DNA from 2 places in the Curtobacterium sp. 314Chir4.1 genome. Region 2 is predicted to be linked to the other one. Evidence: predicted binding sites of a transcription regulator. Region 2 holds the regulator's gene; the other holds the start of a gene.
What was found. Region 2 encodes HspR, which represses chaperone genes until heat shock. Its sites were predicted from a motif close to AAGTTGAGTCNNNNNGACTCAACTT; they were not measured.

Region 1 (4,145 bases), on a different contig from region 2:
GGCCACGACGAGCGGTGACGTGGGCCGACCCGTCAGCAACGCACGCGCTCGAGCTCGTGGGCTCGATCTGCGTCGTCCGAGCTGGCGAGCCGGATTCTCCTCGCTGTGAGGCCGCCGCTGCGTCCCGGCACGTGGCGGTCGGGTCTCATCACCTTCAGCGGCGTCCTTCCTGTAAGCGTCCTGCTGAACGTGGGCCTCACGCCGCTGCTCTCCGGTGCGCTGCCACATCTCGTCCTGGTGGTCGTCAATGCGGCGATCCTGGTCGCGGTGCTGAACTGGGTCCTGCTGCCGCTGCTCCATTGGGCCACGGGCGGGTGGGCGGCCCGAACCCCATCCGCGTGCACCGCCGGTCGCACGCAGTCTCCGTCGAAGCCGGCAGCGGCACCACATGTCGACCATCTGTGACAGCGGATTGGACACCTGCTGGAGAGCGTCTCGCGCGTCACCAAGCATGATGAGAGTCCCGGCTCAGGTGCCGGGACTCTCATCACTGCTCGCAGGTCACCGCGATCCGTGGGCGGCCCGACCGGAGGTCACCACGGCTCCCGTGTCGGTGTCCTCGGCGGGCGGCGCCTCGAACAGGCTGGCGTAGGCGCGGACGGTGCTCCAGCCCGCGATGAGCAGGACGGTACCCGTGGCCGCGGCGATCCAGGGCAGGACGAGCGACCGCTCCCACACGCCCGGGGCGGACAGCCACGCGAGGAAGTTCCCGATGACGCCGCCGGTCGCTCCGAGCAGTACCGCTGTCCGCCGGTCGAGGCTCGACAGTGTGAGCGCGACCGTCACGGCGGCGACCGAGGCGAGCGCGTTGACGAGGTCGGACACGGTGGGCGCTCCTACTCCCCGCTCCCGACGGCGAGCTGCTCGCGACCGGCGCCGGTGGTGACGGCGATCTTGCGGGGCTTCGCCGACTCCTTCACGGGGATCGTGACGCTCAGCACGCCGTTGTCGTACCCGGCGGTGATGCGCTCGGCATCGAGGCCGTCGCCCAGTGTGAGCTGACGGACGTAGGTGCCGGGCTGGCGCTCCCGGGTGAGCCACTGGGAGCCTTCCGGGGCGCCGAGGGTGCGCTCTGCGCGGATGGTCAGGACGGAGCCGTCCACGTCGATGTCGACGGAGCCTGGGTCGATCCCGGGCAGGTCGACATCGAGGACGTAGTGATCGCCCGTGCGGTAGAGGTCCATCGGCATCGATCGGGGCCCGGTGGTGCCGAGCAGGGAGCCGGCGAGGCGGTCCAGCTCGCGGAACGGGTCGAAGTTCATCGTCATCGAAATCAACTCCTTCGTCTCTGCTGTTGAGTCCCGTCGACTCAACTGTCAACGTTTTAGCACTCGAGCCTGGAGAGTGCCAAAAGAATCCTCGGAAGTCGCTCGGCAAGGGGCAGGGCTCGAGGCGGCGGTGCTCCGGATCGTCGTCGGTCGGTGTCGTCACCCGGTCCGTGCGGCACGCGAGCGATGACGTCCCTCGAAGACGGGGCGACCCACAAACCTGAGGGTCGGTCACGCACTGCCAGCATGGGGCCGTGGGTAAACAGCGCAAGAAGAACCGTCGGCCGCGTGGCGTCTCCACGTCCGTCGGAGCCGGGGTGGAGATCACGGAGCCGCGCAGCGGGACACTGGCCGTCGTGGCCGGTGCCGTCGCGCTCGTCGCGGCGTTCTTCCTCGGCATCCAGTCCGACGTCGTGGTGTCCGTCGTCGAGCCGGACGGAGACGTGCAGCGGGTGCTGTGGCGCATCGCAGTGATCGTCATCGGGGTCGTCGTCACGGTGTTCGCCCTCCTGACCGTGCGCGACATGACCGTGCCGGACGGTCGGATCGATCGGTACGCCGGCCCGGCGTTGATCGTCAGCGCGTTGGGCATCACCGGGGTGAGCACCCTGTGGTCCTTGCTCGTCGCCGTGTCCGCCACCGGAGCGGCACTGCCGCCGGATGCGATCGGCTACATCGGCAACGCGACGGTGCTCGGCGTCCTGCTCGGCCTCGGGATCGTCGCGGCCGCGTGGTCGCCGCGCGCGTACAGCGCCGTCCTCGAGATGTTCCGACACGGGCGTCCCGGGAGTCGTCCGAAGGCGCTGGTCGCGATCGCCATCGTGATCGTCTTCGTACTCGTGGTGCCCGTCTCGAACGCGTTCCAGGTCTGACCCCGATCCGGTGGTTCCGCTTCGGTACGATCGAGGGATGCGTCAGCACCCGCCCTTCCGAGCCGACGTCGTCGGCAGCTTCCTCCGCCCGGCCCCCGTGCAGGAGGCCCGCGCGGCCTTCGCCGAGCGCCGCATCGACGCCGCCGCGCTCCGTGCCGTCGAGGACGACGCGATCCGCGCGCTCATGGACGCACAGCAGGCCGCCGGACTGCAGCTCGCCACCGACGGCGAGGCCCGACGCGCCTGGTGGCACCTCGACTTCTGGGGCGGCCTGGACGGCGTCGAGGTCGTCGAGCTCGACCACGGCATCGCGTTCCAGGGCGTCACCACCACGCCGAAGGGCATGCGTGTCACGGGCCCGGTGTCGTTCCCGGCCGACCACCCCTTCGTCGCCGACGCCGCGTTCGTCGTCGCCGAGGCCACCGCACGCGGCCTCACCCCGAAGTTCACGATCCCGGCGCCGACCGTGTTCGACTTCCGGCTCGACGCCGACCAGATCCGCACGGACCACTACGACGGCCGCGACGCCATCACCGAGGACCTCGTGCAGGCCTACCGGGACGCGATCGCCGCCCTCTACGCCGTCGGGGTCCGGTACCTGCAGCTCGACGACACGGCGTGGGCGTACGCCTGTTCGGACGCCGAGATGGCGAAGGCCCGTGAGCGGGGGATCGAGACCGACGGCATCGCCGAGCGGTTCTCGTCGATCATCCGGCGCGTGCTCGACGGCCGCCCGGAGGACCTCGTCGTCACCACGCACGTGTGCCGCGGCAACTTCCGGTCGACCTGGATCGCCTCGGGCGGATACGAGCCGGTCGCCGAGCAGCTCCTCGGCAACACCGGCTACGACGGGTTCTTCCTGGAGTACGACAGCGACCGTGCCGGCGGTTTCGAGCCCCTGCGGTTCCTGCCCGAGGGCGACCAGGTCGTCGTGCTCGGGCTCGTCACCTCGAAGACCGGCGAGCTCGAGGACCAGGCGGTCATCGAGCAGCGCATCCGGGACGCCGCCGAGTTCGCGCCGCTCGGGCAGCTCGCGCTCAGCCCGCAGTGCGGGTTCGCCTCGACGGAAGAGGGCAACGTGCTCACCGAGGACGAGCAGTGGGCGAAGGTCCGCAGCGTCGTCGACGTCGCCGACCGTGTCTGGCGCTGACACACGGTAGCGTCGACGACGGCCTGTCCCCGACCCGGATCGAGCAACGATGCCTGACGTCCACCGCCCCGCCGACGACCGCTACGAGCGACTCCCGTACCAGCGTGTGGGGAGGAGCGGCCTGCTGCTGCCGCGCATCTCGCTCGGGCTGTGGAACAACTTCGGCGCCGACCGAGCCCTCACCACGCAGCGCGACATCCTGCTGCACGCGTTCGACCGTGGGGTCACCCACTTCGACCTGGCGAACAACTACGGTCCGCCGCCCGGCGCCGCCGAGGAGCAGTTCGGTCGCGTCCTCGAGTCGGACCTCCGTCCGTTCCGCGACGAGATCGTGGTGTCGACGAAGGCCGGCTACGACATGTGGCCGGGACCGTACGGCAACTGGGGCTCGCGCAAGTACATGCTCGCCTCGCTCGACCAGTCCCTCGGACGGCTCGGGCTCGACTACGTCGACGTCTTCTACTCGCACCGCCCCGACCCCGAGACCCCCATCGAGGAGACGGTCAGCGCCCTCGTGACCGCGGTCCGCTCGGGCAAGGCGCTCTACGCCGGCATCTCGAACTACGACCCGGCGCAGACGGCTGCCGCGGCCGAGGCGCTCGCCGCCGAGAACATCCACCTGCTCATCCACCAGCCGCGCTACAACATGTTCGACCGGGTCCCCGAGGACGGGCTCTTCGACGAGCTGCTCCGTCTCGGTACCGGCGCGATCGTGTTCTCGCCGCTGGCCGGCGGGCTCCTGACGGACCGGTACCTCGATGGCTCGGTGCCGGTCGGGTCGCGTGCGGCCGAGGGCCGCTGGTTCGGCGCGGACCGGATCGACGACGAGTACCTGACGACGGCGCGCGCCCTCAG
Region 2 (4,145 bases):
GGCCATCTACGCCCAGCAGGACGCTGGTGCTGCGGCCGGTGGCGAGCAGCCCACCGCCGACGGCCAGGCACAGGCGGACGACGAGGACATCGTCGACGCCGAGGTCGTGGACGACGAGGACGACAAGGACAAGAAGTAGATGACGGACCCCAAGGACAACGTCCCCAACGAGGACGAGCCCCAGGTCGAAGGGGACGCCACCAACGCGGAGCAGCCGGAGGACCTCATCGAGGCCGAAGGCCCCGACGTCGAGGTCCCGACAGACGCGCCGGCGGGGGGTGCCACCGACCTCTCCCCGGAGGACGAGGCACTCCTGGCCGACGCCGCCCGCGGCATCGCCGAGGACAAGCTCAGCACCGAGGACCGCGACCTGGTCGCCGAGATGCGTGCGGACATGCTCCGTGCGCAGGCCGAGCTGGTGAACTTCCGGAAGCGCGTCGAGCGTGACCGAGAGGCGAACCGCGAGGTCGCGATCGCGGAGGTCGTGCGTGCACTCCTCCCGGCGCTCGACGACCTGACCCGCGCCGAGGCGCACGGCGACCTCACCGAGGGCCCCATGCAGGTCATCGGTCAGAAGATCCGCGGCGGCTTCGAGAAGTTCAAGCTCGTGCAGATCGGCGAGAAGGGCGAGTCCTTCGACCCGAACGTCCACGAGGCGATCGTGCAGCTCCCGACACCGGGCGCCACCGGCCAGACCGTGGCGGACGTCGTCGAGCCGGGCTACAAGCTCGGTGAGCGCGTCCTCCGTGCGGCCAAGGTCGCGGTGGCGGTCCCGGCCTGAGCGCGGGGAGGAGGTAGGGATTCATGGCCAGTCAGGACTGGTTCGACAAGGACTTCTACAAGGTCCTCGGCGTCGACAAGACGGCGAGCGACGCTGAGCTGAAGAAGACCTACCGGAAGCTCGCGCGGCAGTTCCACCCGGACTCCAACCCGGGGGACGCCGCCGCGGAGAACCGCTTCAAGGAGATCAGCGAGGCGTACTCGGTGCTCTCCGACAAGGAGCAGCGCCAGGAGTACGACCAGGTCCGCGCCATGGGCTCTGGTGCCCGCTTCACCGCGGGTGGCCCGGGCCAGGGCGGCGGCTTCGAGGACGTCTTCGGCGGCATGTTCAACCAGGGCGGGGGCGGACAGCGCGTCCGTTTCGGCCAGGGCGGGGCAGGCGGCGGCGGCTTCGAGGACATCCTCGGCGGGATGTTCGGCGGCGGGGGTGGCTTCGGCCAGTCCTCCGGCGGGTACCGCGGCTTCGGTGGACCGACGAAGGGCCGGGACGTCTCCGCGACGACCACGCTCGACTTCACCACCGCGATCGCCGGCGACACCGTCAAGCTCTCGCAGGGCAACGGCCGCCCGGTGAACGTCCGCATCCCCGCTGGTGTCGCCGACGGTCAGAAGATCCGTCTGCGTGGCCGTGGCGAACCGTCGCCCGACGGCGGTGAGGCCGGTGACCTCGTGGTCACCGTCACCGTCCGCAAGCACCCGGTGTTCGAGCGCGACGGGCAGAACCTCCGGCTGGACGTTCCCGTGACGTTCGTCGAGGCAGCGCTCGGCGCGACGATCGAGGTCCCGACGCTCGGCGGTTCCACCGTCAAGCTGAAGGTCGCACCCGGCATGCCGTCGGGCCGCGTCCTCCGCGTCAAGGGCCGTGGTGTCACGACCAAGAACGGGACCGGCGACCTGCTCGCCACCGTCCAGGTCGCGGTGCCGTCGCACCTGTCGGACAAGCAGCGGGAGGCCGTCGAGGCCCTCGCCGAGACCCTGCCCGACGAGAACCCCCGCGAGGACCTCCTCGCCAAGGCGCGCAGCTAGCGCTGCGCACCACCAGCAGTAGACCCGGCCTGGAGGCACGGCGCGGCTCCGTCAGGAACGCGCGCCGTGCCTCCAGGCTGGTTTTCACCACCACGCGGACGACGGAAGGAACGCGCCATGACCGACATGGACGAGAACTCGCCCGTCTTCGCGATCGCGATGGCGGCCGAGCTCGCCGAGATGCACCCGCAGACGCTGCGGCAGTACGACCGGCTCGGCCTGGTCGTGCCGGGCCGCACGCGCGGCGGCTCGCGCCGGTACTCGATGCGGGACGTCGCCCAGCTGCGCGAGATCGCGCGGCTCGGGTCCGAGGGCGTCTCGCTCGAGGGCATCCGCCGCGTGCTCGAACTCGAGAACGAGAACCGCGCGCTGCGAGCGCGCGTGAGCGAGCTGGAGACGGCCCTCGCCGACCAGCTCATCAACCGGCCGGGAGCGCGCGTGTTCGCCGCCTCGGCCACTGGCGGTGCTGTCCCCCTGCGCGCGGGGATGCGCCCACAGCGGAACACGCAGATCGTGCTGTACCGCGGGCCGCGCTGACAGCGACCCGCCCGCTGATCGGTACGCTTGCGCCGTGCCACCGGACTTCGCCGACTTCTTCCGCCGCCGTGACGACGACGCCGCGGACCTCATCGCGATCGACGGCACGGACCGCTTCATCCTCGACGAGGCCCCGCACGTGCACGGCGACGCCCTCCGGCAGCCGGGCGAGGTCGCGGTCGTCGACGATCGCTACGGGGTGCTGACGCTCGGCGCCATCACGGTCCACGGGGCCTCGGACGTCCGGGTCGTGCAGGACTCCCTCGTCGGCGTGCGCGCGCTCGAGGCGAACGCCGGCACGTTCGGCCGCCGCGGCTTCCACCACCCGGATTCGCTCGAGCAGGCGTTCCGCGACGTGCGACTCGTGCTCCTGCGGCTCTCGAAGTCGAACGACCGGCTCGACGAGATCGCCCGCGCCGTCGCACGGTTCGCCTCGCCCGACGTCGTGCTGCTCTGCGGCGGGGTGTCGAAGCACATGAACCTGTCCCAGAACGACGTCCTGCGCCGGTACTTCGGCGACGTCACCGCGTCCCGGGGTCGTGGCAAGTCGCGGCTCCTCATCGCGCAGGACCCGCTCCGCGCCTCGGCCACCCGGGCGGACGCCACGAACCCCTGGCCTCGGTCGGTGCACGTCGACGACCTCGGGATGACCCTCGTCGCGCACGGCGGCGTGTTCGCCGGGACCTCGCTCGACCAGGGCACGCGGGTGCTGCTCGAGGCGATGGACGCCGCGGTGCCGACCGCCCGGGTCGCAGTCGACCTCGGGTGCGGCAACGGGGTCATCGCCGCGGCCATCGCCCGGCGTCGTCCGTCGCTCAAGGTGATCGCGACGGACGTCTCCGCGATCGCGGTGGCCTCGACCCGTGCGACGGCCGAGGCGAACGGCGTGGCGGACCGGGTCGAGGTCCTCCGCACCGACGCTGGTGACGAGCTCGCCGAGGGTTCCGCGCAGCTCGTGCTCTGCAACCCGCCCTTCCACGCGGACACCACGGTGACCACCGACGCGGCCGAGGCGATGTTCCGGAACGCGGCCACGATCCTCCAGTCCGGCGGTGAACTGTGGTGCGTCTGGAACTCGCACCTGCGGTACCGCCCCGTGCTGGAGCGGCTCGTCGGGTCGACGCGCGAGGTGACGCGGACGCCGAAGTTCACCGTGACGGCGTCGCGGCGGGCGTAGCGCGGGCGGCGTCCAGGCCTGTCCACAGGGTGCGCGCGGAGTGCGCGCAGAAACGACGAATGCGCACGGCGGACCGTGCGCATTCGTCGTCGGGTGAGCGGTTCACCCGCCCGGCGTCAGACGACCAGGATCAGGCCGGGACGTAGTCGAACGTGTCCGGGTCCGGACCCGTCCGGTGGCCCTTGTCGAGGCCGGAGATGTCCGTCATGTCCTCGCCGGAGAGCTCGAAGTCGAAGATCGCGAAGTTCTCCTCGACACGGGCACGCGTGACCGACTTCGGGAAGACGATGTCGCCGCGCTGGATGTGCCAGCGGAGCACGACCTGCGCCGGGGACTTCCCGTGCGCCGACGCGATGCGCGTGATGGTCTCGTCGTCGAGCACGAGGCCCTGGGCGATGGGGGACCAGGCCTCGGTCGCGATGCCGAGGTCGGCGTTCGCCTGGCGCAGCGACTCCTGCGTGAGGTACGGGTGCACCTCGATCTGGTTCACCGCCGGGGTGATCGTGGTCTCGTCGCGGAGGCGGTGCAGGTGGTGCGCCTGGAAGTTCGAGACGCCGATGCTGCGGGAGGTGCCGGCGTGGTAGAGCTCCTCGAGGGCCTTCCACGTGGGGACGAAGTCCGACAC

Region 1: a site for HspR is predicted at 1,292-1,316, ahead of CRP27_RS16415 (Hsp20/alpha crystallin family protein). Genes of this name have one in related genera too.

The regions. Positions count from the first base shown of each region.
Region 1 covers NZ_OCMI01000005.1:114,489-118,633, reverse strand. The annotation lists gene CRP27_RS16425 (NAD(P)-dependent oxidoreductase) at 1-109, shown strand, start outside; gene CRP27_RS18035 (hypothetical protein) at 190-405, shown strand; gene CRP27_RS16420 (hypothetical protein) at 502-825, opposite strand; gene CRP27_RS16415 (Hsp20/alpha crystallin family protein) at 837-1,268, opposite strand; gene CRP27_RS16410 (hypothetical protein) at 1,523-2,140, shown strand; gene CRP27_RS16405 (5-methyltetrahydropteroyltriglutamate--homocysteine S-methyltransferase) at 2,178-3,290, shown strand; gene CRP27_RS16400 (aldo/keto reductase) at 3,340-4,145, shown strand, end outside.
Region 2 covers NZ_OCMI01000006.1:30,822-34,966, reverse strand. The annotation lists gene dnaK (molecular chaperone DnaK) at 1-139, shown strand, start outside; gene CRP27_RS17070 (nucleotide exchange factor GrpE) at 140-781, shown strand; gene CRP27_RS17065 (DnaJ C-terminal domain-containing protein) at 805-1,806, shown strand; gene CRP27_RS17060 (heat shock protein transcriptional repressor HspR) at 1,933-2,343, shown strand; gene CRP27_RS17055 (class I SAM-dependent methyltransferase) at 2,378-3,520, shown strand; gene CRP27_RS17050 (aldo/keto reductase) at 3,651-4,145, opposite strand, start outside.